Regions from separate parts of the Pseudomonas sp. LB3P14 genome, predicted to be linked through region 1. Evidence: predicted binding sites of a transcription regulator. Region 1 holds the regulator's gene; each other region holds the start of a gene.

What was found. The regulator sigma-54, encoded in region 1, starts transcription at its own class of promoters, with help from an activator protein. The targets are predictions, from matches to a motif close to ANTGGCATNNANNTTGCTNT.
Region 2: a site for sigma-54 is predicted at 8,728-8,747, ahead of glnK (P-II family nitrogen regulator). Genes of this name have one in related genera too.
Region 3: a site for sigma-54 is predicted at 4,946-4,965, ahead of glnA (glutamate--ammonia ligase). Genes of this name have one in related genera too.

What each region holds. Positions count from the first base shown of each region.
Region 1 is NZ_CM142714.1:4,261,995-4,271,990, forward strand. Features, by position in the region: gene murA (UDP-N-acetylglucosamine 1-carboxyvinyltransferase) at 1-472, opposite strand, end outside; gene ACYZT5_RS19695 (BolA family protein) at 495-734, opposite strand; gene ACYZT5_RS19700 (STAS domain-containing protein) at 848-1,153, opposite strand; gene ACYZT5_RS19705 (MlaC/ttg2D family ABC transporter substrate-binding protein) at 1,150-1,806, opposite strand; gene mlaD (outer membrane lipid asymmetry maintenance protein MlaD) at 1,818-2,285, opposite strand; gene mlaE (lipid asymmetry maintenance ABC transporter permease subunit MlaE) at 2,285-3,082, opposite strand; gene ACYZT5_RS19720 (ATP-binding cassette domain-containing protein) at 3,082-3,891, opposite strand; gene ACYZT5_RS19725 (KpsF/GutQ family sugar-phosphate isomerase) at 4,168-5,142, shown strand; gene ACYZT5_RS19730 (KdsC family phosphatase) at 5,142-5,666, shown strand; gene lptC (LPS export ABC transporter periplasmic protein LptC) at 5,674-6,246, shown strand; gene lptA (lipopolysaccharide transport periplasmic protein LptA) at 6,233-6,781, shown strand; gene lptB (LPS export ABC transporter ATP-binding protein) at 6,781-7,506, shown strand; gene ACYZT5_RS19750 (RNA polymerase factor sigma-54) at 7,779-9,272, shown strand; gene hpf (ribosome hibernation-promoting factor, HPF/YfiA family) at 9,347-9,655, shown strand; gene ptsN (PTS IIA-like nitrogen regulatory protein PtsN) at 9,668-9,996, shown strand, end outside.
Region 2 is NZ_CM142714.1:5,594,258-5,604,253, reverse strand. Features, by position in the region: gene ACYZT5_RS25580 (DUF1289 domain-containing protein) at 124-348, opposite strand; gene cyaY (iron donor protein CyaY) at 353-685, opposite strand; gene lptM (LPS translocon maturation chaperone LptM) at 925-1,107, shown strand; gene lysA (diaminopimelate decarboxylase) at 1,117-2,364, shown strand; gene dapF (diaminopimelate epimerase) at 2,369-3,199, shown strand; gene ACYZT5_RS25555 (DUF484 family protein) at 3,213-3,938, shown strand; gene xerC (tyrosine recombinase XerC) at 3,941-4,840, shown strand; gene ACYZT5_RS25545 (HAD family hydrolase) at 4,837-5,541, shown strand; gene sutA (transcriptional regulator SutA) at 5,742-6,065, opposite strand; gene ACYZT5_RS25535 (secondary thiamine-phosphate synthase enzyme YjbQ) at 6,169-6,594, opposite strand; gene ACYZT5_RS25530 (ammonium transporter) at 6,810-8,147, opposite strand; gene glnK (P-II family nitrogen regulator) at 8,183-8,521, opposite strand; gene ACYZT5_RS25520 (accessory factor UbiK family protein) at 8,941-9,207, shown strand; gene ACYZT5_RS25515 (BRO-N domain-containing protein) at 9,613-9,996, shown strand, end outside.
Region 3 is NZ_CM142714.1:4,997,183-5,007,178, forward strand. Features, by position in the region: gene ACYZT5_RS22820 (glycogen/starch/alpha-glucan phosphorylase) at 1-427, opposite strand, end outside; gene ACYZT5_RS22825 (YkgJ family cysteine cluster protein) at 682-1,125, shown strand; gene typA (translational GTPase TypA) at 1,317-3,137, opposite strand; gene thiI (tRNA uracil 4-sulfurtransferase ThiI) at 3,277-4,731, opposite strand; gene glnA (glutamate--ammonia ligase) at 5,062-6,468, shown strand; gene ACYZT5_RS22845 (DUF4124 domain-containing protein) at 6,749-7,264, shown strand; gene ACYZT5_RS22850 (DUF4124 domain-containing protein) at 7,261-7,881, shown strand; gene glnL (nitrogen regulation protein NR(II)) at 8,112-9,197, shown strand; gene ntrC (nitrogen regulation protein NR(I)) at 9,194-9,996, shown strand, end outside.

The DNA of each region.
Region 1 (9,996 bases):
GCGCACCGCGCAGGCCGCCTTCAGGCGCCTTGGCCTTGATGTAGCCGCCCTCGACGTCGATGACCGCGCCCATGGCTTCGAGGCCACGGATGTGCAGGTCAACCGGACGCGAACCGATGGCGCAACCGCCAGGCAGTGCGACTTCGGCCTCACCGAAACGGGCAACCATCGGGCCCAGCACCAGAATCGACGCACGCATGGTTTTAACCAGTTCGTACGGTGCGATCAGGGTCTTGATGGTACGCGGGTCAATTTCGACGCTGAGTTTCTCGTCGATCACCGGTTCGATGCCCATGCGACCGAACAGCTCGATCATGGTGGTGATGTCGTGCAGGTGCGGCAGGTTGGCAACGGTAACCGGGCCATCGCACAGCAGGGTTGCAGCCAGGATCGGCAGGGCAGAGTTCTTTGCCCCGGAGATGCGGATTTCGCCATCAAGACGAACGCCACCGGTAATAATCAATTTATCCATAAGAATCTCGACGCCCTTGGGCTCAGGTGCGCTCGGCCCAGGCCGCGCTGCTGAAAAATTTCATAGTGACCGCATGGATGCTGCCATCGGTGATCCATGGGTTCAAATGGGCATAGATCTGCTGCTGACGCTTCACCGGGCTCAACGCCGCCAGTTCATCGCTAATCACGTTCAGCTGAAAGTTGCAGCCTTCGCCCTCAACTTCTACTTGAGTTCCTGGCAGCTTTCCTTCAAGGAAGCTCTTCACTTCTACGGCCTGCATGCTCAACCTCAATCGGCGCCCTGTGCGCGCGGGTCGGACATCATACAAAAAAGCCCCGCGCCTGCGAACCCCGCGAAGCAGGACTCTGACGGGGGGCTTCCTTATAGATGCGGTTAGGGATGCGCCAACAGCTCGGTCAATTCGCTGACCTGAGCGATTTCGCGCATATCTTCTGGCATCCCACGGATGCTCAACGCCTTGCCAGCCGCCTCTGCATCACGCATAAAGCACAGCAGCAGCGACAAGCCGACACTGCTGGACTTCAACACTGCCGAGCAATCGATCACCAGTGCCGCGGCCTTGCTGGACTTGATCAGCGCCTGCCCCTGCTTGCGCAAGCCCGGGCCGGTGCGGTAATCCAGCATGCCGCTAAGCGCCAGCTCGCCGGATTCGCTCATGCGAATGGCCGACACACTCATTGAGCTTTCGTCTCAGTGGTTTGCTTCTGGCTGGCTTCCTTGGCTTTGGCGACTTCCCCGGCCCAACCATTGATGGTCTTGTCCAGGTCGTTGCCATTGCGCTGCATCGCATCAGCGAACTGATCACGGAACAGCTTGCCAATGTTGATGCCGTTGATGATCACGTTGCGCAGTTTCCACTCACCATTGATCTTTTCGAGTGTGTAAGACACAGGATAGATCGCGCCGTTGGTGCCTTTGACCGTCATGGCAACGCTTGTACGGTCTCCCGATTCATCCTTGGCTGGGTCGACGACGATCCCCTGATTGTTGTACTCGAGCAACGCGTTGCCATAGAACTGGAACAGACCCTTTTTGAAGTTTTCTTCAAAGGTCTTCATCTGCGCAGGCGTGGCTTTGCGTGAGTACTTGACCGTCATGATGCTCTTGGAAATGCCCTCGGCATCCACCACAGGCCCGACGATGGTGTTCAGCGCCGTATAAAAGTCTTGCGGGTCTTGCTTGTATTTCTCTTTATTGGCCGACAGATCGGCCAGTAACCGACTGGTAGTGTCCTGCACGATATCGTGCGCTGAGGGCGCTGCCACGGCGTTAGCCATCAACGGCAGGGCTGCGAGCAATACCAACAGGCCACGTCGCAAGGTAGAGATCATTCAAAAGCTCCTCATTTGGCGTCTTTACTAACGGTATTGAGCAGAAATTTACCGATCAGGTCCTCAAGTACCAGCGACGACTGTGTGTCGTGGATGGTTGAACCATCCTTGAGCAAGGCTTCTTCCCCGCCCACGCTGAGACCGATGTACTTCTCGCCCAACAGGCCAGCGGTCAGGATAGATGCAGTGGAGTCAGTCGGCAGGTTATCTACGCGCTTTTCCAGCTGCATGGTCACTCGACCGGTGAAACTGTCGCGGTCCAGATCGATCGCCGTGACCTTGCCGATGGTCACACCGGCCATGGTCACTTTAGCTCTGACAGTCAAACCGGCGATATTGTCGAAATACGCATAAAGTTTATAAGTATCGGTGGTTGCGCTCGGGGACAGGCCACTCACCCGCAACGCCAGCAACAGCAAAGCCAAGATGCCAGCCAGCAAGAAAAGGCCGACACCGATTTCCAGGGTGCGGTTTTGCATCAGAAATCTCCAAACATCAAGGCGGTCAGAATAAAGTCCAGGCCGAGTACAGCCAAAGAGGCATACACCACGGTCTTGGTAGTGGCACGACTGATCCCCTCGGAAGTGGGCTCGCAGTCATAGCCTTGGAATACGGCGATCCAGGTCACGACAAAGGCGAAAACGATGCTTTTGATGATGCCGTTGAGCACATCGTCAGCAAAGGTCACGCTGTTCTGCATGTTGGACCAGTAGGAACCTTCATAGACACCCAGCCAGTCGACGGCCACCCACGAACCACCCCAGATTCCCACCACGCTGAAGATCATCGCCAGCACCGGCAGGGAAATGAAGCCGGCCCACAGGCGCGGGGCAATGATGTACTTGAGCGGGTCGACACCAATCATTTCCAGACTGGACAACTGCTCGGTGGACTTCATGTTGCCGATTTCGGCAGTCAATGCCGAACCGGCGCGCCCGGCGAACAGCAATGCCGTGACCACGGGCCCCAGTTCACGTAACAGCGTCAGCGCAACCATCTGGCCCACCGCCTGCTCCGAACCGTAGCTGGATAGAATATTGAAGCCTTGCAGCGCCAGCACCATGCCGATGAATACCCCGGAGACCACGATGATCACCAGGGACATCACGCCCACTGAATGCAGTTGCTTGATCAGCAGGCCAAAACCGCCACCAATGCCACCACGGCCGAGCAAGGCATGAAACAGGAATATCGCCGAACGGCCGAACACCCCCAGCACGTCAATGCCAGAGTGGCCGAACCGGCGAACCCGTTCTATTAGTGAAATCTTGCGCATCAACGCTTCCCCAGAAGATCTGCGCGGTAATCCGTCGCTGGAAAGTGATAGGCGACCGGACCGTCCGGCTCGCCTGTCATGAATTGACGGATGCGTGGCTCCTGCGAGTTCATCAGTTCCTCGGGAGTGCCCTGCCCCAACACCTGGCCCTCGCCGACGACATAGATGTAATCGGCGATGCTCGCGGTCTCGGCCAGGTCGTGGGAGACCACGATACTGGTGATGCCCAGCGCATCGTTGAGCAGGCGGATCAGGCGCACCAGCACGCCCATGGCGATGGGGTCCTGGCCGACAAAGGGCTCGTCGTACATGAGGATTTGCGGATCGAGGGCAATCGCCCGGGCCAGAGCGACACGACGCTTCATGCCGCCGGACAATTCGTCAGGCATCAGGTCGATGGCGCCACGCAAGCCCACGGCCTGCAATTTGAGCAGCACAATGTCCCGGATCATTTCTTCCGGCAGTTCGGTATGAACGCGTAGCGGAAAGGCGACGTTCTCGAACACATCGAGATCGGTGAACAGTGCACCACTCTGAAAAAGCACGCCCATGTGCTTGCGCGCATCGAACAGATCACTGCGCGACAGCTTCGGCAGGTTCTGCCCGTTGACCCAGACTTCGCCTTTGGTGGGCCGCAACTGTGCGCCCATCAGCCGCAACAGCGTAGTCTTGCCACACCCGGAAGGCCCCATGATGCCGGTGACCTTGCCGCGCGGGATACGTATATCGACGTTATTGAAAATGCTGCGCGCACCGCGCTTGAAGGTCAGTCCCTTCAGCTCGACCGCGTAGGCTTTATCGGCACTCATCTAAACTCCTTGCGATGCAGCCTCTCACTCGGACGCCTGACTTTCTGACGAAAGCACATACCTCCCGGGCAGGCCGAACTGGCGGCGAACTATATCACTGCAAAGGCCAAGCGCCCAAGGCCCAAGCCGGGCCATGTTGAGCAACATGACAAGGCAAAAGCTTCTATTGAGGGGTATTCGGTAACAGGGAATGACAAAGCGCGACGAACTTGCGTGAGGGTTTCGATCATTACCGTTATAATCGCCGCCTTTTCATCAGGCTATACGATTTCTGACATGAGCCAATCCAGCGACCTGATTCAATCTGCTCAACGCACCATCCGCCTCGAACTGGAAGCCGTACAAGGCTTGCTGCCCCGTATCGACGCAGATTTCGTACGCGCTTGCGAGATGATTCTGGCCAGCAAAGGCCGCGTGGTCGTGGTCGGCATGGGCAAATCCGGGCACATCGGCAACAAGATCGCCGCCACCCTGGCCAGCACCGGCACCACGGCCTTTTTCGTGCACCCGGCCGAAGCCAGCCACGGCGACATGGGCATGATCACCCGCGACGACATCATCCTGGCGCTGTCGAACTCCGGCTCCACCAATGAAATCGTCACCCTGCTGCCGCTGATCAAGCGTCTGGGCATTCAATTGATCAGCATGACCGGCAACCCTGATTCACAGCTGGCCAAGGCTGCCGAGGTCAATCTCAACGTGCACGTCGAGCACGAAGCTTGCCCGCTTAACCTGGCACCGACCTCGTCGACCACCGCCGCGCTGGTCATGGGCGACGCCCTGGCCGTTGCGCTGCTGGAAGCCCGCGGTTTTACCGCTGAAGACTTCGCCTTTTCCCACCCCGGTGGCGCACTTGGCCGACGCCTGCTGCTGAAAGTGGAAACCGTCATGCACGCCGGCGCAGAACTGCCCCAGGTGCAACGTGGCACGCTACTCAAGGACGCGTTGATGGAAATGACCCGCAAGGGCCTGGGCATGACCGCGATTCTGGAGGCCGACGGCAAACTGGCCGGGATCTTCACCGACGGCGACTTGCGCCGCACCCTTGACCGGACCATCGACATCCACCATACGACCATCGACGAGGTCATGACCGTTCATGGCAAGACCGCCCGGGCCGATATGCTGGCAGCCGAAGCCCTGAAAATCATGGAAGACCATCGAATCAACGCGCTGGTGGTAGTCGACAAGGAAGACCGTCCGATCGGCGCCTTCAACCTGTCCGATCTGCTGCGCGCAGGAGTAATGTGATGAGCACCGACCTGTTGCAACGCGGCAAGAACATCAAGCTGGCGATTTTCGACGTCGATGGCGTACTGACCGACGGACGCCTGTATTTCCTCGAAGACGGCAGCGAATTCAAGTCTTTCAACACCCTCGACGGCCAAGGCATCAAGATGTTGATGGCAGCCGGCGTGCAGACCGCTATCATCAGCGGCCGCAAGACCCCGGTAGTCGAGCGACGAGCGAAGAACCTCGGCATTCCACACCTGTACCAGGGGCGCGAAGACAAACTGGTGGTGCTCGACGAACTTCTTGCCCAACTCAACCTAAGCTATGAGGAAGTCGCCTATCTCGGCGATGACCTGCCGGACCTGCCGGTGATTCGCCGCGTCGGCCTGGGTATGGCGGTGGCCAACGCTGCCAGTTTCGTCCGTGAACACGCCCACGGCATCACCCAGGCCCGTGGTGGCGAGGGTGCCGCTCGCGAATTTTGCGAATTGATCCTGCGCGCCCAGGGCCGCCTCGATGCGGCCAACGCCGCGTACCTGTGAGCCAACTATGCTGAGCAAAAAGATTCGCAAATTCCTGGTGTTCGGTTGCATCGCAGCGATATTCGCGGCGGTCGGCTACTGGAACATCAGCCCGGAACGCTTCCTCGATCAGCCAGTGGCAAAGATCGATGAAACCGCGATCGACTATTACGCGGTCAACGCCCACAGCGTGCAGTACCTGCCGGACGGAAAGCTGCAATACGAAATGACGTCCGACAAGGTCGAACACCTGAAGGCGACCGAAGTGACGCTGTTGACCAATCCCGACCTGAACATGTTCCGCGGCACCGAGTTTCCCTGGCACGTCCAGAGCGATCACGGCGAAGTGAACCCCGACGGCACTCAGGTCGAACTGATTGACTCGGTGCGCATCACGCGCTTCGACGAGAAAAACCGCAAGACTCTGATTACCACCACCCGCATGACAGTGTTCCCGCAGCAGCAATATGCGCAGACCGAGCAACCCGTTAGAATCGACGGCGCTGGCGGTGTATCGACAGGCAACGGAATGAAAGCGTACTTGAAAGAAAGCAGGATACACCTGCTATCGAACGTAAGAGGACAGTATGAGGCTCGTTAAAACCCTCCCTATTTTGCTCGGTCTGGGCGCAGCACTGGGAAGCGTGAGCGCCTGGGCTTTGCCGACCGATCAAGCGCAGCCTATTCGCATCCAGGCCGACGATGCCCAACTGGACGACAAGAATGGCATTGCCACCTATAAAGGTGACGTGATCATTACCCAGGGCTCAATGATCGTTAAAGGCAATACCGTGACCATCACCCGCACTCCTGCGGGCGACATCGACGTGGTGACTTCGGTGGGCAACCTCGCCTACTTCGAGCAACTGCAAACCCAGGGCGACACAAAGCCTGTCCAGGGTTACGGGGTAACGATCCAGTACCACGCCGCGCAAAACCGCGTCGTGCTGATCGATCGCGCCAAAGTCATCGACAAGGACAACAACGTCACCCAAGGCGAAAAAATCGTCTACGACACGGTCAAAAAGCTCGCGAGCGCCGGTCGCGCCACCGGCAACAAGGTCACCGAGGCGCGTCCGCGCATCGACATGGTGATCCAGCCGAAGAAGAAAACCGACGAGCAAAAGGCCCAGTAATGGCAACTCTGAAAGCTCAGCACTTGGCGAAGAGCTACAAGAGCCGCCAGGTTGTGCGTGACGTCAGCCTGTCGATCGACAGCGGTCAGATCGTCGGTCTACTGGGTCCCAACGGCGCTGGCAAGACCACCTGTTTCTACATGATTGTCGGTCTGGTACAAGCCGACCAGGGCCGCGTACTGATTGATGACCTGGATGTCAGCCACCAGCCTATGCACGGTCGTGCGAACGCTGGTATCGGCTATCTTCCGCAAGAAGCATCGATCTTCCGCAAACTCTCGGTAGCCGACAACATCATGGCAATCCTCGAGACCCGCAAGGAGCTCGACAAGACCGGTCGTCGCAAGGAGCTGGAAAGCCTGCTGCAGGAATTCCACATCAGCCACATCCGCGACAACCTCGGCATGAGTCTGTCCGGCGGTGAACGCCGCCGCGTGGAAATCGCCAGGGCACTGGCCACCAACCCGAAATTCATCCTCCTCGACGAACCGTTCGCCGGCGTGGACCCGATTTCGGTGGGCGACATCAAGCAGATCATCTATCACCTCAAGGCCAAGGGCATTGGCGTGTTGATCACTGACCACAACGTCCGTGAAACCCTGGATATCTGCGAAACCGCCTACATCGTCAACGATGGCCAGCTGATTGCCGAAGGTGACTCTGCCACCATCCTGGCCAACGACCTGGTCAAGGAAGTGTATCTGGGCCATGAGTTCCGCCTGTAAGCACTGAGGTGCCTGGCTAGTCGACAGAGAGCCGCTTCGATAAAAACGCCTGTGTGCTTTTATTGTTACGGCGCTCCAGGCGTACACGCCGCTTCAAAGGTGTCAGCCATTAGCAAGAGCAACGTACCAATAACGCTTTATAGTTTTTTATTGTTACAGCGCTCTAGGCAAACACTTCAGTTTCAGGCATATAATTTGCTTATGTTTGGCGCCCCGGCGCCCTGTAGTGGATGGCGCATGTGCGCCGGCGAATAAGGTGTTAAGCCCCTGCCATGAAACCATCGCTAGTCTTGAGAATGGGCCAGCAGCTGACGATGACACCGCAGCTGCAACAGGCCATCCGCCTGCTCCAATTGTCGACCCTGGACCTGCAACAGGAAATCCAGGAGGCCCTGGAGTCCAATCCGATGCTCGAACGCCAGGAAGAAGGCGACGACTTCGATAATGCCGACCCCTTGGCCGACAAAGCGGAACAGCAACCCAACGCCGATGTTTCGGAACCCTCTTACCAGGAAACCGCCCCGACGGTGGACAACCTCGAGGAAGGTGACTGGAACGAGCGCATTCCCAACGAACTGCCCGTCGATACCGCGTGGGAAGACGTCTACCAGACCAGCGCCAGCAGCCTGCCGAGCAACGATGACGACGAGTGGGATTTCACCACCCGTACATCGGCCGGCGAAAGCCTGCAAAGCCATCTGTTGTGGCAACTGAACCTGGCACCGATGTCCGACACTGATCGCCTGATTGCCGTGACCCTGATCGACTGCATCAACAATCAGGGCTACCTGGACGAAACCCTCGAGGAGATTCTCGAAGCCTTCGATCCGGAGCTGGACATCGAACTGGACGAAATCGAAGCCGTCCTGCACCGCATCCAGCAATTCGAACCCGCTGGCATCGGCGCCCGTAACCTGGGCGAATGCCTGCTGCTGCAATTGCGTCAGTTGTCCGCCAAGACCCCTTGGCTGGTCGAGGCCAAACGCCTGGTCACCGATTATATCGACCTGCTCGGCAGCCGTGATTACAGCCAGCTGATGCGTCGCATGAAGCTCAAGGAAGATGAGCTGCGCCAAGTGATTGAACTGGTCCAGAGCCTCAACCCGCGCCCAGGCTCGCAGATCGAGTCCAGCGAAGCCGAATACGTCGTTCCCGACGTGATCGTACGCAAGGACAACGAGCGCTGGTTGGTGGAACTGAACCAGGAATCCGTGCCGCGACTGCGGGTCAATGCTCAATACGCCGGTTTCGTGCGCCGCGCCGACACCAGCGCCGACAACACCTTCATGCGCAATCAGTTGCAAGAGGCCCGCTGGTTTATCAAGAGCCTGCAAAGCCGCAACGAAACCCTGATGAAAGTAGCCACTCAGATCGTCGAGCATCAGCGCGGCTTTCTTGAATACGGCGACGAAGCCATGAAACCGCTGGTCCTGCATGACATCGCCGAAGCGGTGGGCATGCACGAGTCGACGATTTCACGGGTGACCACGCAGAAATTCATGCATACCCCACGGGGCATATATGAACTGAAATACTTTTTCTCCAGTCACGTCAGCACCTCTGAGGGCGGTGAATGCTCGTCTACGGCGATCCGCGCGATCATCAAAAAACTGGTTGCCGCGGAAAATCAGAAAAAGCCGTTGAGTGACAGCAAGATCGCTGGTTTACTGGAGGCACAAGGCATTCAGGTGGCTCGCCGCACCGTCGCCAAGTACCGCGAATCCCTCGGGATCGCGCCTTCGAGCGAACGCAAGCGGTTGATGTAGAGCCACGCCACAGCGTTCCAGTGGCAGGCATTTCTGCCTGCCGCTTTATGCACTGGCAACGAAGGAGAAGCTGTATGCAAGTCAACATCAGTGGACACCAACTGGAAGTGACCGAACCTCTTCGCACCTACATCGGCGAAAAACTCGAACGATTAGAGAGGCATTTCGACAAGATCACCAACGTGCAAGTCACGATGACGGTCGAAAAGCTCAAGCAGAAAATCGAAGCCACGCTGCATATTCCCGGCAATGAAGTGGTCGCAAACGCGGAGCATACTGATATGTACGCGGCGATCGACGCACTGACCGACAAGCTGGATAAACAACTCAAAAAGCATAAGGAAAAGACCCAAAGCCTCCTCCAGGGCGCGACCGGTCGTTAACACTCCCAACCCATGATCCGACTTGAAAGCATCCTGACCCCCGGCCGTTCCCTCGTGAACGTGCCGGGCGGCAGTAAAAAGAAAGCCCTCGAGCAAATTGCCAACCTTATCCACCGCGAAGTGCCGGATCTGGCGATGCAGGATGTCTTCGAGAGTCTGGTCGCCCGTGAAAAACTCGGTTCCACCGGTTTTGGTAACGGCATCGCTATCCCCCACTGCCGCCTCAAGGGCTGCGACGCGCCCATCAGTGCCTTGATGCACCTGGACGCCCCCATCGATTTCGACGCCATCGACGGTGCCCCGGTTGACCTGCTGTTCGTTCTGCTAGTCCCGCAGGCTGC
Region 2 (9,996 bases), 1.3 Mb from region 1:
TTGGGCAGACTCCTTTCTTCTGCACAGAAAAAGCAAAACCCCGCCAGAAAAAGGCGGGGTTTTCACGAGCCTCGATGGGTTGAGGCGTTTCTCGACACTATCACAGCTCAATAAATATACAAGTCAGGCTCCGCAGACCTGTTTGCGCAGTGCGGCCTGCGTGCAGATGACCCGACGCCGATCGTCATCGGCCGAGCGCCATTCGCGGATGTCTTCGACATGGCGAAAACACCCATGGCAGACCTTCTGCTCATCCAGCCGACACACACCGCTGCACGGCGAAGGGACCGCCGGGCTGACATTGCTGTAGAGCGGTTTGGGCGGACGAACGGGCGCAGGCTGGGTCACGGTCTCACAGACCTTCGAAATCGAGTTCGACGCCAGCTTGCTGCTTGACGATGCGCTCAAGCATCTCGCCCAATTGCTCTTCGCTCTTGTCGCACATCCAGTGCTCGCTCTCTTCGTCGTAATCGAAGTGGAACCCGCCGGACACCGCCGCCAGCCACAACTGCCGCAGCGGCTCCTGACGGCTGAAGATCAACTGGCTGCCGTTTTCGAACTTGACGGTGAGCACACCGGCCGAGCTCTCCAGATCAATATCCAGGTCACTTTCGTCAAAAACATCCTCCAGCGTCTGCTGCGTGGCATCGACCAGATCGTGGAAACGGGCTTCAGTCAAACTCATTGCGGGAACCTCAAAAAGTGTCTACTCACGCTCAAGCGCCGCAAGATACGGGCGAGCCCCGGTGATTGCAAAGGATAACGACCAAGCGCCCGACAGCGTTACGAAATATCCGTGTACGGTGCAGGACAAGTTACCGCGCTACGGTCCAAGCCCCGCCGGACGGGAGCCCCGTCGCATAGGCAAGCTGCCGGGTGGCCGGTATACTCCGGCGCAATTAATGCATTTTCAAGGATTTCGCCATGAAGCGCCTGATCTCTTCCCTTGCTGCGCTCGCTTCGCTCGTCGCTTTTGCCAGCTTATTATCGGCCTGTGGTCAAAAAGGCCCGCTGTACCTGCCCGACGATTCCCAGGACCCTGCCGAGCAGGCCCAGTCCTCGCAAAAGCAGCCGTCGAAAGCACACAAGCACGACGTCTACCAATAAGGGAACGCCATGGACGCTTTTAACTACCGTGACGGCGAGCTGTTCGCGGAAGGTGTTGCCCTGTCCGCCATCGCCGAACGCTTTGGCACACCGACTTACGTCTACTCCCGTGCGCACATCGAAGCCCAGTACCTGGCTTATGCCGATGCACTGGCCGGCATGCCGCACCTGGTCTGCTTTGCGGTCAAGGCCAACTCCAACCTGGGTGTACTGAATGTCCTGGCGCGTCTGGGCGCCGGTTTCGACATCGTCTCCCGTGGCGAGCTGGAACGTGTACTGGCCGCTGGTGGCAGCGCCGACAAGATCGTCTTCTCCGGTGTCGGCAAGACCCGTGACGACATGCGTCGTGCCCTGGAAGTCGGCGTGCACTGCTTCAACGTCGAATCCACCGATGAGTTGGAACGTCTGCAAGTCGTCGCCGCCGAGCTGGGCGTTCGCGCGCCGATCTCGTTGCGCGTTAACCCGGATGTCGACGCCGGTACCCACCCGTACATTTCCACCGGTCTTAAAGAGAACAAGTTCGGCATCGCCATCGCCGACGCCGAAGACGTGTACATCCGTGCCGCCCAGCTGCCTAACCTGGAAGTGGTCGGCGTCGATTGCCACATCGGTTCGCAACTGACCACCCTGCCGCCGTTCATCGATGCCCTCGACCGCCTGCTGGGCCTGGTCGACCGCCTCGGCGATTGCGGCATTTACCTGTGCCATATCGATCTCGGTGGTGGCCTGGGCGTGCGTTATCGCGATGAAGAGCCGCCATTGGCTGCCGACTACATCAAAGCCGTGCGCGAGCGTCTCGACGGTCGTGACCTGGCGCTGGTGTTCGAGCCGGGCCGCTTTATCGTCGCCAACGCCGGCGTGCTGCTGACCCAGGTCGAGTACCTCAAGCACACCGAACACAAAGACTTCGCCATCGTCGACGCGGCCATGAACGACTTGATCCGCCCGGCGCTGTACCAGGCCTGGATGGACGTCACCGCCGTGCGCCCGCGCACTACCGCGGCCCGTGCCTACGACATCGTCGGGCCGATCTGCGAGACCGGCGACTTTCTGGCCAAGGACCGTCAGCTGGCCCTGGAAGAAGGCGATCTGCTGGCCGTGCATTCGGCCGGTGCCTACGGGTTTGTCATGAGTTCCAACTACAACACCCGCGGCCGTGCCGCTGAAGTGTTGGTGGACGGTGATCAGGCATTTGAAGTGCGTCGCCGTGAGACGGTAGCCGAGTTGTTTGCTGGCGAAAGCCTGCTGCCGGAGTAAAACCATGCTGCTGCGTTTTACCAAGATGCACGGCCTGGGCAATGACTTCATGGTCCTCGACCTGGTCAGCCAGCATGCGCACATCCTGCCCAAACACGCCAAGCAATGGGGCGATCGGCATACGGGTATCGGTTTCGACCAGTTGCTGATCGTCGAAGCGCCAAGCAACCCGGACGTGGATTTCCGCTATCGGATCTTCAACGCCGACGGCTCCGAAGTGGAACAGTGCGGCAACGGTGCGCGCTGCTTCGCGCGCTTCGTGCTCGACAAACGCCTGACCGCGAAACGGCTGATCCGCGTCGAGACTAAAAGCGGCATCATCGAACTGGATATCCGCAGCGACGGGCAGATCGGTGTCAACATGGGCGCACCGCGCCTGGTACCGGCCGACATTCCGTTCGACGCGCCGGAACAGGCCCTGAGTTATCAGGTTGACGTCGACGGCACTGCGGTCGACCTGGCCGCCGTGTCCATGGGCAACCCCCATGCCGTGCTGCGGGTCAGCGACATCAATAATGCACCGGTGCATGAACTGGGGCCAAAAATCGAAAACCATCCGCGCTTTCCGGCGCGGGTCAATGTCGGTTTTCTCCAGGTCATCGACCGCAACCGTGCGCAGCTGCGCGTCTGGGAACGCGGGGCCGGGGAAACCCAGGCGTGCGGAACCGGCGCTTGCGCTGCCGCAGTGGCCGCGATCAGCCAGGGGTGGATGGATTCGCCGCTATTGATCGACCTGCCCGGCGGGCGTTTGTCCATTGAATGGGCAGGCCCTGGCCAACCGGTCATGATGACCGGCCCGGCAGTGCGCGTTTATGAAGGACAAGTGCGTCTTTGAGAGAGTCGAATCCATGAAAGATAAACCCCAGGTTCCCGCCCGACAGCCCGACGAATCCCCTTCCGAAAGCCTTGAGGCGGCGGCGATTGCCGCGTACCTGGAGGCTCATCCGGATTTCTTCGTCGAGCATGAAGAACTGCTCGCAACCTTGCGCATTCCGCACCAGCGCGGCGACACCATTTCGCTGGTCGAACGCCAGATGACCATTCTGCGCGACCGCAATATCGAGTTGCGTCATCGCCTCTCGCACTTGATGGACGTGGCCCGCGACAACGATCGCCTCTTCGACAAGACCCGCCGCCTGATTCTCGCGCTGATGGACGCCACCAGCCTGGAAGATGTGGTGATCAGCGTCGAAGACAGTCTGCGCCAGGACTTCCAGGTGCCCTTCGTCAGCCTGATTCTGCTGGGTGACAACCCCATGCCGGTGGGCCGCTGGGTGACCCATGCCGACGCGCAAACGGCCATCGGCGGCTTGCTCTCGGAAGACAAAAGCGTCAGCGGCAGCCTGCGTGAACACGAACTGGACTTCCTGTTTGGCGAAGAACAGCGCAAGCAGATTGGTTCCACCGCCGTCGTCGCCATCAGCTACCAAGGCATCCACGGCGTCCTGGCCATCGCCAGCCGCGACCCGCAGCACTACAAGAGTTCGGTGGGCACGCTGTTTCTCAGCTACATCGCCGAAGTGATGGGCCGCGTGCTGCCGCGGGTCAACAGCTCCCTGCGCTCGGTACGCTGACCATGGAACAGCAACTGGACGCTTACTGCGAACACTTGCGCAGTGAGCGGCAGGTGTCGCCCCATACGCTGTACGCCTACCGCCGCGACCTCGACAAAGTGCTGGGCTGGTGCGTCAAACAGAACATCAGCAGTTGGGCGGCCCTGGACATCCAGCGCCTGCGCAGCCTGATCGCACGCCTGCATGCCCAGGGTCAATCGTCCCGCAGCCTGGCGCGGCTGTTGTCGGCAGTGCGTGGGCTCTATCACTACCTCAACCGCGAAGGCCTTTGCGATCACGACCCGGCCAACGGCCTGGCGCCGCCAAAGGGCGAACGACGGCTGCCGAAAACCCTCGACACCGACCGCGCGCTGCAACTGCTTGAGGGCGCGGTGGAAGATGATTTCCTGGCGCGTCGGGATCAGGCGATTCTGGAGTTGTTCTATTCCTCGGGTTTGCGGCTTTCGGAACTGACCGGGCTCAATCTTGATCAGCTGGACCTGGCCGATGGCATGGTTCAAGTGCTCGGCAAGGGCAGCAAGACCCGACTGCTGCCGGTCGGCAAGAAAGCACGTGAAGCGCTGGAGTTGTGGCTGCCGCTACGGGCCATGACCAACCCGGCGGACGACGCGGTGTTTGTCAGCCAGCAAGGCCGGCGCCTCGGCCCACGGGCGATTCAGGTGCGGGTTAAAGCCGCTGGCGAGCGCGAGCTGGGACAGAACTTGCATCCGCACATGCTGCGGCACTCCTTCGCCAGCCATTTGCTGGAGTCCTCCCAGGACTTGCGGGCGGTTCAGGAATTGCTCGGCCACTCGGACATCAAAACCACCCAGATCTACACCCACCTGGACTTCCAGCACCTGGCGACGGTTTACGACAGCGCCCATCCAAGGGCCAAACGCATCAAAGGCGATGAGTCATGAGAATCCAATTGATCACCTTCGACCTCGACGACACCCTGTGGGACACCGCCCCGGTGATCGTCAGCGCCGAAGCCGTATTGCGTGAATGGCTGACCGAGCATGCACCGAATCTGGGCGCCGTGCCGGTGGAGCATTTGTGGGCGATTCGCGAGCGGATCCTGAGCAGCGAACCAAGCCTCAAGCACCGCATCAGCGCCCTGCGCCGCCGAGTCTTGTTCCACGCGCTGGAAGAGGCCGGTTACGACCAGGATCAGTCCTCAGACCTGGCCGATCAGAGTTTTGAGGTGTTTCTGCATGCCCGGCATCAACTGGAAATCTTCCCGGAGGTACAACCGACCCTGGAGACTCTGGCCAATCACTACGCCCTCGGCGTCGTCACCAACGGCAATGCCGATGTGCGCCGGTTAGGGCTGGCGGATTACTTCAAATTTGCCTTGTGCGCCGAAGACATCGGCATCGGCAAGCCGGATGCGCGACTGTTTCATGAGGCGTTGCAACGGGGTGGTGCGACGCCTGAGACGGCCGTGCATATCGGCGATCATCCGGGTGACGACATTGCCGGCGCCCAGCAGGCGGGATTGCGGGCGATCTGGTTTAACCCGGCGGGCAAGGTGTGGGAAGCGCAGAAGACGCCGGATGCCGAGATTCGCAGTTTGACCGAGTTGCCAGCGTTGTTGGCCCGTTGGAATGCCCAACCCTGACCCTGAATTCACACTGCCCCCTGTAGGAGCTGAGCTTGCTCGCGATGGCGGCAGAACATTCAGAATTTATATCGACTGACACGCCGCCATCGCGAGCAAGCTCAGCTTCTACAGGGATTGCGTCAACCTGAACCTTTTATTTCACCCATGAAAAAGCCCGCAGCGACGGCGGGCTTTTTCAGCAAGCAAGGTGCAGGCGCTTAGATAGGCCGGCTGCCGTACTTGTTATCAGGCTTCTTGGGAGGATCGGCGACCACATTGGCCTCCACTTCCTGCACCTTGCCGCCCTTGGCCAGGAACTCTTCCATGGCCCGCGCCAGAGCATCACGCTCCTTGTTTTTCGCTTCGACGCTCGGCAGCTCATCGACCGATACCGCTGCCTTGGCTTTGCCTTTGGCGGTCGGAACGGGCGCTTCACCGCCATCGTCTTCAGCGACGTCGTCCGTCGCTGCTTCCAGACCTTCTTCGGTTTCGTCGTCGTCGCCTACTTCGAGGTCGTCGTTTTCCAGATCATCGTCGCTCATGTTCTACCTCATGACTTGCGAAAAGCAGATTAGTTATAGCCCAGCTTCGCCGTCTGTCGAAGGCCGCTGGAAAAAATTCTACAAACCGCTGGTAATCAACGGTTTATGCCCCTTCACCGTATACGGTGGCGAGGACTTTACGGGCACCGCCATTATCACGGTGCTCGCCCAGATAAACGCCTTGCCAGGTTCCCAGCGCCAGTCGGCCTGCCGAAATCGGCAAACTGAGCTGACAGCCAAGTACGCTGGCCTTGAAGTGCGCCGGGAGGTCGTCCAGGCCTTCGTCGTTATGCTCATAGCCGTCTGTTCCTTGTGGGATCAGACGATTGAAAAATCGTTCGAAGTCGCGACGTACCGCCGGATCGGCGTTCTCGTTGATGGTCAACGACGCCGAGGTATGCTGCAGCCACAAATGCAAAAGACCAACCCGACATGCCTTGAGTTCAGGCAGGCCGGCGAGTAACTCGTCCGTTACCAGATGAAAGCCCCGGGGCCTCGCCCGCAGGGTAATCAGAGTCTGTTGCCACATACAGTTCTCCGCACGTTCGGGGCGCATTCTAGCGCGCTCTGGGAAAAAACAAAGGCCCTAATATTCCTTCAATCATGTAAGCCATTGGCCGCAGAAAAACGCTCGTCGTAAACGCCACTAAACGTGTACGAAAAAACCTTTCAGCAGTTCCTTCACTGACAAACTCCAGACAAAAAAATGCCCGGCAAGCCGGGCAAGTTTTTTTGTGCGCGTACTTACAAGTTGTAGCCGCGTTCGTTGTGGAGTGCCAGATCGATGCCGACAGCCTCTTCTTCTTCCGTGATACGCAGACCCATGACGGCGTCCAGGACCTTGAGAATGATGAAGGTGACGATCGCGGTGTAGATCACCGTGAAGCCCACGCCTTTGCACTGAATCCAGACTTGTGCGGCGATGTCGGTGACGGTGCCGAAGCCGCCCAGCGACGGTGCAGCGAAGACACCGGTCAGGATCGCGCCGAGGATACCGCCGATACCGTGCACACCGAAGGCGTCCAGGGAGTCGTCATAGCCGAGTTTGCGTTTCAGGGTGGTGGCGCAGAAGAAGCACACCACGCCTGCTGCCAGACCGATGACCAGAGCGCCCATCGGGCCCACGGTGCCAGCGGCTGGCGTGATTGCAACCAGACCGGCCACAACACCCGAAGCGATACCCAGAGCACTTGGTTTGCCGTGAGTGATCCACTCGGCGAACATCCAGCCCAATGCAGCGGCGGCGGTTGCGATCTGGGTCACCAGCATTGCCATGCCGGCAGTGCCGTTGGCCGCAGCAGCGGAACCGGCGTTGAAGCCGAACCAGCCAACCCACAGCATTGCAGCACCCATCAGGGTGTAACCGAGGTTGTGCGGCGCCATCGGGGTCGTCGGGAAGCCTTTGCGCTTGCCCAGTACCAGGCAGGCAATCAGACCGGCCACACCGGCGTTGATGTGCACCACGGTGCCCCCGGCGAAGTCCAGCACGCCCCAGTCCCACAACAGGCCGCCGTTACCGGACCAGACCATGTGCGCGATGGGTGCGTAAACCAGGGTGAACCAGACGCCCATGAAGATCAGCATGGCGGAGAACTTCATCCGCTCGGCGAAGGCACCGACGATCAGCGCAGGGGTGATGATGGCGAACGTCATCTGGAAGGTGATGAACACCGCTTCAGGGAACAGCGCCGCAGGGCCGGTCAGGCTCGCTGGCGTGACACCGGCGAGGAAAGCCTTGCCCATGCCACCGAAGAACGAGTTGAAGTTGATGACGCCCTGTTCCATGCCGGTGGTGTCGAACGCGATGCTGTAGCCATAAATGACCCACAGAATGCTGATCAGACCGGTAATGGCAAAGCACTGCATCATCACGGAAAGAATGTTTTTGGAACGAACCATGCCGCCGTAGAACAGCGCGAGGCCGGGAATGGTCATGAACAGCACGAGGGCTGTCGAAGTCATCATCCAGGCAGTATCGCCGGAATTGAGGACTGGGGCCGCCACTTCGTCTGCCGCCATAGCCAGGCTGGGCATTACGAGGGACAACAGGGCTCCTAGCCCTGCGAATTTACGCAGAGTCATATTGTTTTCTCCTGGGGCGTTGGGTTTGTGGCGGCTTAGATTGCGTCGGTATCGGTTTCGCCGGTACGGATGCGAATCGCCTGTTCCAGATTGACCACGAAGATCTTGCCGTCACCGATCTTACCGGTGTTGGCAGCCTTGGTTATCGCCTCGATAACCCGGTCAAGATCCTTGTCGTCAATGGCGACGTCGATCTTCACCTTTGGCAGGAAATCGACCACGTATTCCGCGCCGCGATACAGCTCGGTGTGACCCTTCTGCCGACCGAAGCCTTTGACTTCAGTAACGGTAATGCCCTGCACGCCGATCTCGGACAGCGACTCGCGTACGTCGTCCAGTTTGAACGGCTTGATGATGGCAGTGACTAGCTTCATGAAAACTCTCTCCCGAATTAGTGGACTTGCCCCAGGAAAACAAACCCGACTCAAGTCTAAGCGCAGTGCCTGGCTTTGTAACGCATCGTCGGCCTTACCTGCCCGTCCGACGCCTGCTAACCACTCCGCACGAAACACTTCCCCCGTTCCGCTTGGCGCACTGCATTCGTCACAGCGACTGCATCAGTGCATGGGTCACTACCGACTAAGCAGAAAGCTTGCCATCTCGCCAAAACCCACTGATTTCAAGCCCTTGGCCGCTGCGGCAAGCCGCTTCGCTCCCATGGCCCGACGGATACGCACAACAACAGTGCGCGGCCGCCCGTCCGCATGCGCGAAAAGCGTGCACCCCCTGACTGCGAGATTGACTATAGACACTGCGTGATACACTGCCCGCCATTGTTGACAGGACATTTCCCATGCTCGCACCCAAAGACTTCCTCGATGCCCTGAGCGGCACCGCCTCCCGCCTCTTCAGCGGCGACAACCCGCTGCCGAAAAGCGAAATCGAAAGCCAGTTCAAGGCTCTGTTGCAGAGCGGCTTCAGCAAGCTGGATCTGGTGAGCCGGGAAGAATTCGATAGCCAGATGGTTGTGCTGGCACGGACGCGGGCACGATTGGAGAGTCTTGAGGCGAAGGTGGCGGAGTTGGAAGCGAAGCTGAATCCACCTGCTGAATCCGAGTAACCTGATCGTTCCCACGCTCTGCGTGGGAATGCCGCCAGGGACGCTCCGCGTTCCGCTTCAGGATGTGACGCAGAGCGTCACGAGATGCATTCCCACGCGGAGCGTGGGAACGATCATTCAGCGCTAATTCCAGGCTGAGTCCTACAAAGATCACATCCGTCGTCCGATTGCGCCGCAAAGCCCCCGTTCCTAAGCTCACCCTCTGCTGAATGTTCAGCACTGGGTTTGGCGACCCGGAAGCTTAAGGCGCACGACGACCATCTACTTGAGTCATGGCGGTTGTGCGTGGGAGACCTTCGGGTCTGCCGGGTTCCTTTTGCTCCGGTTCGCCAACCCGCGTACAGCTGCCACCCATTCGTTTGGCGACGATTACTGGCAGCACCTTGAAGCAAAAGGAGCTGTTCAATGAATTGCGATGACGCGTACCTGATTCCCCACGTCTTCACCCGCCACAAACTCCACCTCCACGCCCTCCTCCTTGAAAACCAAGCCTGGTTCAGCGCCCGCGACCTCGGCCGATTGCTTCGCCTTTACCTCGAAGAACGCGCCGTCCGCAAACTCGACGCCGATCAACATCAAACCTCACGGGTGCTCATCCACGGCACCATCGAAAACACCCTGCTGATCAGCGAATCCGGCGTCTATGCATTGCTGGTCTACCACTACTGCCCCGAATACCGAGGCCTGCGCGAATGGCTGACCCACGACGTGGTCCCCGCCCTCAGAGACGCCCAGCAACCGCCTTCAAGCGAACGCCCGATTCTGAGCCTGCTGAACTGGCCGGAGATG
Region 3 (9,996 bases), 740 kb from region 1:
GGCCGGCAATGCCGAGTGTCGACATGCTTTCCATGAAGCACGCGGCCAGACGACCGAGGCCGCCGTTGCCCAGCGCTGCGTCGGGTTCCAGCAGGCGGATGCGTTCAAGGTCGACGCCGAGCTCAGTCAGGGCCTCGCGGGCGACGTCCAGCAGGCCAAGGTTGCTCAGGCTGTCGTAGAGCAGACGGCCGATCAGAAATTCGAGGGAGAGGTAATAAACCCGCTTTTGACCTTTGCGGTAGATCTGCCGGGTGTGGTCCATCCAGTGCTCGACCATGTGATCGCGCGCCGCCAGGGCAATGGCTTCGAACCAGTCGTGGTCGAAGGCGTGATCCGGGTCTTTGCCCACCGCGTAGGTGAGCTTGGTCAAGACGGCGTCGCGGAATGCGGCCACCTCTGCTTCGCGAACAAGTGGTTCTTGAGTCATCGATAGGACCTCGAGCAAGCGTGGAGTAGTTGAGCCTAGACCGTCAGACAGGCCGTTGGAACTCTGGTTCGGCAGATTTTCCCGTTAGTGTGAGATAGATCGACATTACCTTGTCGCGCACCGGAAAGAATGCAGGGGCCGTGCCGGGTTACAGGTGTTATTGGGCGGCACACGAAAAAATCTGGCGAAAGGTTGTTCAAAAATCCACCAGTCCCGGTATGATCGCGCGCCCTGATGCACGCTGGTAACAACCGATGATGAAGTCCAACCTGATCGCCGCTGCGGAGATCGACCGCCTCGACACCTGGGCCAAGTACTCCGCCCCGATGTGCGGTTCGTGCGTTTCCAGCTGCTGCACCCTGCCGGTCGAGGTCAAGATCAAGGATCTGATCCGTATCGGCATCGTCGATGAGTTCGAGCGCGGCGAGCCGCCAAAGAACATCGCCAAGCGTCTGCAGAAGGAAGGCATCGTCGAGCGTTACAACCAGAAGTCCGAGATCTTCACCCTTCAGCGAATGAGTAACAACGATTGCCTGTACCTGGATCGTAAGAGCCGTCTGTGCACTATTTATGAAAAGCGCCCGGATACTTGCCGCAACCACCCGAAAATCGGGCCTCGGCCGGGGTATTGCGCTTACAAGCCCAAAGAAGTGGCGCGTGAGACCAGCAGTAGCCGTCGCACCCTCGAGAAGTTTTAACGCCCCCCCACATGATCGTTCCCACGCTCCGCGTGGCAATGCAGCCCGGGACGCTCCGCGTCCCAAAGCGGACGCAGAGCGTCCATTGAGGCATTCCCACGCAGAGCGTGGGAACGATCACCCCAGACAAACAAAAACGCCCCCGACCTTACGATCGGGGGCGTTTTTTTAGCGGCTAACTAAGTCGAAACTCAGTTACCGGCTTTCTTGGCAGCGCGGGTACGCTCGCTTTCGCCCAGGATCTTCTTGCGAAGACGGATGGACTTAGGAGTGACTTCGCACAATTCGTCTTCTTGAACGAATTCCAGAGCCTGCTCCAGGGTGAAGCGGATAGGCGGAACCAGAGCGATGGTTTCGTCTTTACCCGAAGCACGCATGTTGTCGAGCTTCTTGCCTTTGGTTGGGTTGACGCCCAGGTCGTTGTCGCGGCTGTTGATGCCGACGATTTGACCTTCGTACACGTCTTCACCGTGGCCCAGGAACAATTTGCCGCGAGCTTGCAGGGTTTCCAGCGAGTAAGTCAGAGCCTTACCGGTAGCCACCGAAACCAGCACGCCGTTCTGACGGCCGGACATGTCGCCGGACTTCATCACGTCGTAACGGTCGAAGATCGAGGTCAGGATGCCTGCACCGGAGGTCAGGGTCAGGAACTCGTTACGGAAACCGATCAAGCCACGAGCCGGGATGTTGTACTCAAGGCGCACACGGCCCTTGCCATCCGGAACCATGTTGGTCAGGTCGCCCTTACGGATACCGATCTGTTCCATGATCGAACCCTGGGATTCTTCCGGCAGGTCGATGGTCACGTTTTCGTACGGTTCGTGCTTGACGCCGTCAACCATGCGGATGATCACTTCCGGACGACCAACACCCATTTCGAAGCCTTCGCGACGCATGGTTTCGATCAGTACCGAGAGGTGCAACTCACCACGGCCGGAGACTTTGAACTTGTCGGCGGTGTCGCCTTCTTCAACGCGCAGAGCAACGTTGTAGAGCAGTTCTTTGTCCAGACGTTCCTTGATGTTACGGCTGGTGACGAACTTGCCTTCACGACCGCAGAACGGCGAGTCGTTAACCTGGAAGGTCATGGAAACGGTTGGTTCGTCAACGGTCAGCGGCTTCATCGCTTCGACGTTCAGTGGGTCGCACAGAGTGTCGGAGATGAACAGCTGGTCGAAGCCGCTGATGCAGACGATGTCGCCGGCAGCTGCTTCATCAACGTCGATGCGGTGCAGGCCGTGGTGACCCATCAGCTTCAGGATACGACCGTTGCGCTTCTTGCCGTCGGCGTCGATAGCCACAACTTGAGTGTTCGGCTTGACGCGACCACGGGCGATACGGCCAACGCCGATAACACCCAGGAAGCTGTTGTAGTCCAGTGCCGAGATTTGCATCTGGAACGGACCGTCACGGTCAACTTTTGGAGCCGGAACGTGGTCAATGATCGCCTGGTACAGCGGGGTCATGTCTTCAGCCATGTCGGTGTGTTCCAGACCGGCAATGCCGTTCAGGGCCGAGGCGTAGACGACTTTGAAGTCCAGCTGTTCTTCGGTAGCACCCAGGTTGTCGAACAGGTCGAAGATCTGGTCCAGAACCCAGTCCGGACGCGCGCCTGGACGGTCAACCTTGTTGATGACCACGATTGGACGCAGGCCGGCTTCGAAAGCCTTCTTGGTCACGAAACGGGTTTGCGGCATAGGGCCGTCTTGAGCGTCAACCAGCAGCAGAACGGAGTCAACCATCGACATTACGCGTTCAACTTCGCCGCCGAAGTCGGCGTGGCCCGGGGTGTCCACGATGTTGATGTGGTGGCCGTTCCAGTTGATGGCGGTGTTTTTCGCCAGAATGGTAATACCGCGTTCTTTCTCCTGGTCGTTGGAGTCCATCACGCGCTCGTCGTTGAGCTCGTTGCGCTCCAGGGTGCCGGATTGACGCAAGAGTTTGTCTACCAGGGTGGTCTTACCATGGTCAACGTGAGCAATGATGGCGATGTTACGTAGATTTTCGATCACTTGTGTATCTCGATCAGAGGATTCGGTGTGCTGACAGGTCGTGGCAGCGATTAACAGTAGAGTCAGGCCTTGCCGTTACAGCTTGACGGCAGAGTCGGGGGGCCGGTGACGCAGGCCACAGGCAAACAGCCCCGGGCTCTTAGCTCGGTCGATAAACGCGCACATTGGCATGCCCCTCACTGAGCAAATGGTGGGCATGCAGGCGACTCATCACGCCTTTGTCGCAATACAGCAGGTACTGGCGAGTAGGGTCCAGTTCCTTGAAACGAGCGTTCAATGCATAAAACGGCATCGCTTGTACCTCGATGCCAGCCAAGTCCAGCGGGTCATCTTCAGCGGCATCCGGGTGACGGATGTCGATAACGATCTGACCGGCCAGCGCTTCGCTGACTTCTTCAATCTGCACATCCTGGCCCAATTCGTCGATCACGCGATCGATCGGCACCAGTTTGGCGTTCTCGAGCGCACGCTCAAGCACTGCCATGTCGAACTGTTGTTCTTCGTACTCCACGCGCGGACGCTTGGCGTGGGTCTTGGGGTTCACCGAGATGACCCCGCAGTATTCCGGCATGTGCTTGGCGAAGTCGGCAGTACCGATTTCGTTGGCCAGGTCGATGATGTCCTGCTTGTGACTGGCGATCAGCGGACGCAAGACCAGCTTGTCGGTCACGCAGTCGATCACGGACAGGTTCGGCAGCGTCTGGCTCGACACTTGGGAAATCGCTTCGCCGGTGACCAGCGCATCGATGTCCAGCCGATCGGCAATACGGGAAGCAGCGCGCAACATCATACGCTTCAAAACCACGCCCATATGACTGTTATCGACTTTACCGAGAATTTCTCCCAGTACTTCCTCGAATGGCACACTCACAAATAACACGCGTTGGGAGCTGCCGTACTTCTTCCAGATGAAGTGCGCGACTTCCATAACGCCCAGTTCATGGGCTCGTCCGCCCAGATTGAAGAAGCAAAAATGGCTCATCAGCCCGCGGCGCATGATCTGGTAAGCGGCGACGGTGGAATCGAAACCGCCAGACATCAGCACAAGTGTCTGTTCCAGGGCACCCAGCGGATAACCGCCGATGCTGTTGTGCTGGCTGTGGATCACAAACAACCGTTTGTCGCGAATTTCGATGCGAACTTCGATTTCCGGGTCTTTCAGCGAGATTCCGGCGGCGCTGCACTGACGACGCAGTTGGCTGCCGACGTATTTCTCGACGTCCATCGAGCTGAATTCGTGCTTGCCGGCACGCTTGCAGCGCACCGAAAAGATCTTCCCGGCCAACGCATCACCGAAGTGCTGCTTGCACTTGGCGACGATGTCGTCGAAGTCGCCCAGCGGGTATTCGTCGACCTGCAGGAAATGCGCGATGCCCGGCATGCAGCTCAGGCGCTCGGTCATCTCCTTCAGGGCTTTGGGCTCGCTGACGCGGGTTTCCAGCTCGAGATTGTCCCACACACCGTTCACCACCACAGCCGGGTCCAGGTCGCGGAGCACGGTACGGATGTTTTTGGCCAACTGGCGGATGAAACGCATCCGTACCGGGCGGCTCTTGATGGTGATCTCGGGGAAGACTTTTACGATTAGTTTCATGAAAACAGCGCGCGCTGGGCCAGCCGAAAAAGGGGGGCGCGGATTATAGCGGAAATTGCTCAAGGTTTAACCAGTTAATGTGCAGAAGGTTTTGTGCGCACCAAAACAGGTCATTTGCTGAATTTAACGCTACATTACGGGGCGCGATTTCCAGTTCTGTGCTGCTTTGTTCCTTTATAAGCGTGATATTGGGGCAAAAAACCCATGGTGGGGCACTGGCATGTAATTTGCTCCCTTGTGAGGCAGGTTGCCTTGGCAGAGTATTCGCGCCGGCATCACCCACATTCTAAGGGCATCCACTACTAAGCCCGAAGCCACCCGGAGGACACTATGTCGAAGTCGGTTCAACTCATCAAAGATCATGACGTCAAGTGGATTGATCTGCGCTTCACGGACACCAAAGGCACTCAGCACCACGTGACCATGCCGGCTCGCGACGGGCTGGATGAAGCTTTCTTCGAAGAAGGCAAAATGTTCGACGGTTCCTCCATCGCTGGCTGGAAAGGCATCGAAGCCTCCGACATGATCCTGATGCCGGACGACAGCACTGCCGTTCTCGACCCGTTCACCGAAGAGCCAACCCTGATCCTGGTTTGCGACGTGATCGAGCCTTCGACCATGCAAGGCTACGACCGTGACCCACGTGCGATCGCCAAGCGTGCCGAGGAATACCTGAAGTCGACCGGTATCGGTGACACCGTATTTGTTGGTCCAGAGCCTGAATTCTTCATCTTCGACGAAGTGAAGTTCAAGTCCGACATCTCCGGCTCCATGTTCAAAATCTTCTCCGAACAAGGTTCGTGGATGTCCGACCAGGACGTGGAAGGCGGCAACAAAGGCCACCGTCCAGGCGTCAAAGGCGGCTACTTCCCGGTTCCGCCGTTCGACCACGACCACGAAATCCGTACCTCCATGTGCAACGCCATGGAAGAAATGGGCCTGGTCATCGAAGTTCACCACCACGAAGTGGCGACTGCCGGCCAGAACGAAATCGGTGTGAAGTTCAACACCCTGGTTGCCAAGGCTGACGAAGTTCAGACCCTGAAGTACTGCGTACACAACGTTGCTGATGCATACGGCCGCACCGCGACCTTCATGCCTAAGCCTCTGTACGGCGACAACGGTTCGGGTATGCACGTTCACCTGTCCATCGCCAAAGATGGCAAGAACACCTTCGCTGGCGAAGGCTATGCCGGCCTGTCCGACACCGCTCTGTACTTCATTGGCGGCATCATCAAGCACGGTAAGGCCCTGAACGGCTTCACCAACCCGTCGACCAACTCCTACAAGCGTCTGGTCCCAGGTTTCGAAGCGCCAGTAATGCTGGCCTACTCGGCTCGCAACCGTTCCGCTTCGATCCGTATTCCTTACGTGTCCAGCCCTCGCGCTCGCCGTATCGAAGCCCGCTTCCCGGATCCAGCAGCCAACCCGTACCTGGGCTTCGCTGCACTGCTGATGGCTGGCCTGGACGGCATCCAGAACAAGATCCACCCTGGCGACGCCGCTGACAAAAACCTGTACGACCTGCCGCCTGAAGAGGCGAAAGAGATCCCACAAGTTTGCGGCAGCCTGAAAGAAGCCCTGGAAGAGCTGGACAAAGGTCGTGCGTTCCTGACCAAAGGCGGCGTTTTCAGCGACGACTTCATCGACGCTTACATCGCCCTGAAAAGCGAAGAAGAAATCAAAGTACGTACCTTCGTACACCCACTGGAATACGAGCTGTACTACAGCTGCTAATCCGGTAGCGCCTGCGCAAGCGGCGTAACAAAAAAGAGGCTTCCTTCGGGAGGCCTTTTTTGTGGGCGAGGTTTTATGCCCTCATCGTTCCCACGCTCTGCGTGGGAATGCAGCCCGTGACGCTCCGCGTCACTGGACGCGGAGCGTCCCTAGAGGCGTTCCCACGCAGAGCGTGGGAACGATCACATCGCGGAAATTCATTCCCAAATGTTTACAACTTGGGCCAACCGCCGCCCCTGACCTATGCTGCACCTCAACGCTTTCGTTTCTGGTCGATTTTATGGGTCGTGGTTTTCTATTCATCTTGCTGCTGATCGCCCTGCCCGCCGCAGCGCAGATCTATAAGTACACCGACGCCGACGGCAACACCGCCTACAGCAATCAACCGCCCGATGGCGTTAAAGCTCAACCGGTCGAATTACCTCCGCTCAACCGTGTCGAAAGCCAGCCGCCGGGCGAACCTGCACCGCCTGCCGAAGCCAACCACCGTGAGCAACCACGCAGCGCCTACGAGGTACTGGAACTGACCGGCCTGCCCACCGAGGAGGCCTTGCGCGCCAACAACGGCACCTTCACCGTCAACGTGCTGATCAAACCCCGCCTGCAAGGCCCTCATCTGTTCAGGCTGTTGCTCGACGACCAGCCCTACGGACAACCGAGCAACGTTCCGATCCTGCAACTGGTGAACGTCGATCGCGGCGAACACAGCCTGGCGGTACAGGTGATCGATGGGGAAAACCTCGTGCAGCAAAGTCCCACCGTGACGTTCACCGTACAACGGGTGCATAAGCCGTGAGGGTATGGCTGTTGATCGCATGCCTGATCGCCCTGCCGGTGACGGCCGAGGTCTTCACCTACGTCGACGCCCAGGGCAATCGGGTCTACACCGACCAGCCAGGCTCCGGCAACGCCAAGCGCGTGCCGATGGCGACGAGTAATCGCATGTCCGCCAACCCTGGCGGCGCAGCACCAGTGATTGTTGGAAAGAAGACCGAAACAAAACCACTGTTCCACTACGACATGCTGAGAGTACTGGTGCCGGAACCAGACGCCACAGTGCGCAGCAGCGCCGGCGAGGTTATCGTCAGCGTTACCAGCGAACCCGGCCTGCAACGGGGCCATCGCTACCGATTGCTCCTCGACGGCCAACCCACCGCAGAGCCCGGCCCAAGCCCGGTATTCGCTCTGAGCAACATCGATCGCGGCAGCCATAACCTCTCTGTGGAAATCCTCGACGAACAGGGCCGCATCGTTGAGCGCACAGCCAACCAGCCGTTCCACATGCTGCGCATCTCCCTCGCGCAGAAGCGTCAGGTCAAACCCTGCGCCCTCCCCGATTACGGCCAACGGCCGGAATGCCCGCTCAAAGACAAACCCGTAGAAGAAAAAAATCCCTTCCTGCGCTTCTTCTAACGCCGTTCGGGTTTGCGCACTATATTGGTGCAATTGGTTGCACCGTACCCACACCCCAACCCATTTTGGTTCGAAAGTACCCGCCAAAGCTGGCAGAACGCCACGCAAACGAGCGTCAAACGCCCGTTTCAGGCCTTAAACGCTTCTTTTCGGAGCCTTGGTTTGGTTTTTGCATTTTCCCGGTATCAGCGCTTGTTTCTTGCGCACGCTCCGCTCCAAAAGAGGTCCTGATGACCATTAGCGACGCACTGCATCGATTGCTACTCGACAACCTGACCACCGCCACCATCCTGCTCGACGCCGAACTGCGCCTTGAGTACATGAACCCGGCGGCGGAGATGCTCCTGGCCATTAGCGGTCAGCGTAGCCATGGGCAGTTCATCAGCGAGTTGTTCACCGAATCCACCGAGGCGCTGAACTCCCTGCGCCAGGCGGTCGAGCAGGCGCACCCGTTCACCAAGCGCGAAGCGATGCTCACCGCCCTCACCGGCCAGACCCTGACCGTCGACTATGCGGTAACACCGATCCTGGCTAGCGGCGACACCATGCTGTTGCTGGAAGTCCACCCCCGTGACCGCTTGCTGCGCATTACCAAGGAAGAAGCGCAGCTGTCGAAGCAGGAAACCAGCAAGATGCTGGTGCGCGGCCTCGCTCACGAAATCAAGAATCCTCTCGGCGGGATACGCGGCGCGGCGCAATTACTCGCTCGCGAACTGCCGGAAGAAAGCCTGCGCGACTACACCAACGTGATCATTGAAGAGGCCGACCGCCTTCGCAACCTGGTCGATCGCATGCTCGGTTCCAACAAACTGCCGTCACTGGCGATGTGCAACGTCCACGAAGTGCTCGAACGCGTCTGTCATCTGGTGGAAGCCGAAAGTCAGGGCTGCATCACGTTGGTGCGCGACTACGACCCCAGCATTCCCGACGTGTTGATCGACCGCGAACAAATGATTCAGGCCGTGCTGAACATTGTGCGCAATGCGATGCAGGCCATCAGCAGCCAGAACGAGCTGCGCCTTGGCCGCATCAGCCTGCGTACCCGCGCCATGCGCCAGTTCACCATCGGCCACGTGCGTCATCGCCTGGTGACCAAGATCGAAATCATCGACAACGGCCCGGGCATTCCCGCGGAGTTGCAGGAAACCATCTTCTTTCCCATGGTCAGCGGCCGTCCGGACGGTACCGGGCTGGGCCTGGCCATAACCCAGAACATCATCAGCCAGCACCAGGGCCTGATCGAATGTGACAGCCATCCAGGCCACACCACCTTCTCGATCTTTCTGCCACTGGAACAAGGAGCCACATCGACATGAGCCGTAGTGAAACCGTGTGGATCGTCGATGACGACCGTTCTATCCGTTGGGTCCTGGAAAAAGCCTTGCAGCAAGAAGGCATGACCACGCAAAGCTTCGACAGCGCCGATGGCGTGATGAGCCGCCTGGCGCGCCAGCAGCCGGACGTGATCATCTCCGACATCCGCATGCCCGGCGCCAGCGGTCTGGACCTACTGGCGCGGATTCGCGAACAACACCCACGGCTGCCGGTCATCATCATGACCGCTCACTCCGATCTGGACAGCGCTGTCGCGTCCTATCAGGGCGGCGCGTTTGAATACCTGCCAAAACCGTTCGACGTTGACGAAGCGGTGTCGCTGGTCAAACGTGCAAACCAGCACGCTCAGGAACAACAAGGCCTGGAAGTCCCGGTCGCCTTGACCCGCACCCCGGAAATCATCGGTGAAGCGCCGGCAATGCAGGAAGTGTTTCGCGCCATCGGGCGCTTGAGCCACTCCAACATCACCGTGCTGATCAACGGCGAATCCGGTACCGGTAAAGAACTCGTGGCCCACGCTCTGCACCGTCACAGCCCACGGGCGTCTTCGCCGTTCATCGCGCTGAACATGGCGGCAATCCCGAAAGACCTGATGGAATCCGAGTTGTTCGGCCATGAAAAAGGCGCGTTCACCGGCGCGGCCAACCTGCGTCGCGGTCGCTTTGAACAGGCTGACGGCGGCACACTGTTCCTCGATGAAATCGGCGACATGCCGGCAGACACCCAGACTCGTTTGCTGCGGGTGTTAGCGGACGGCGAGTTCTATCGCGTCGGCGGCCA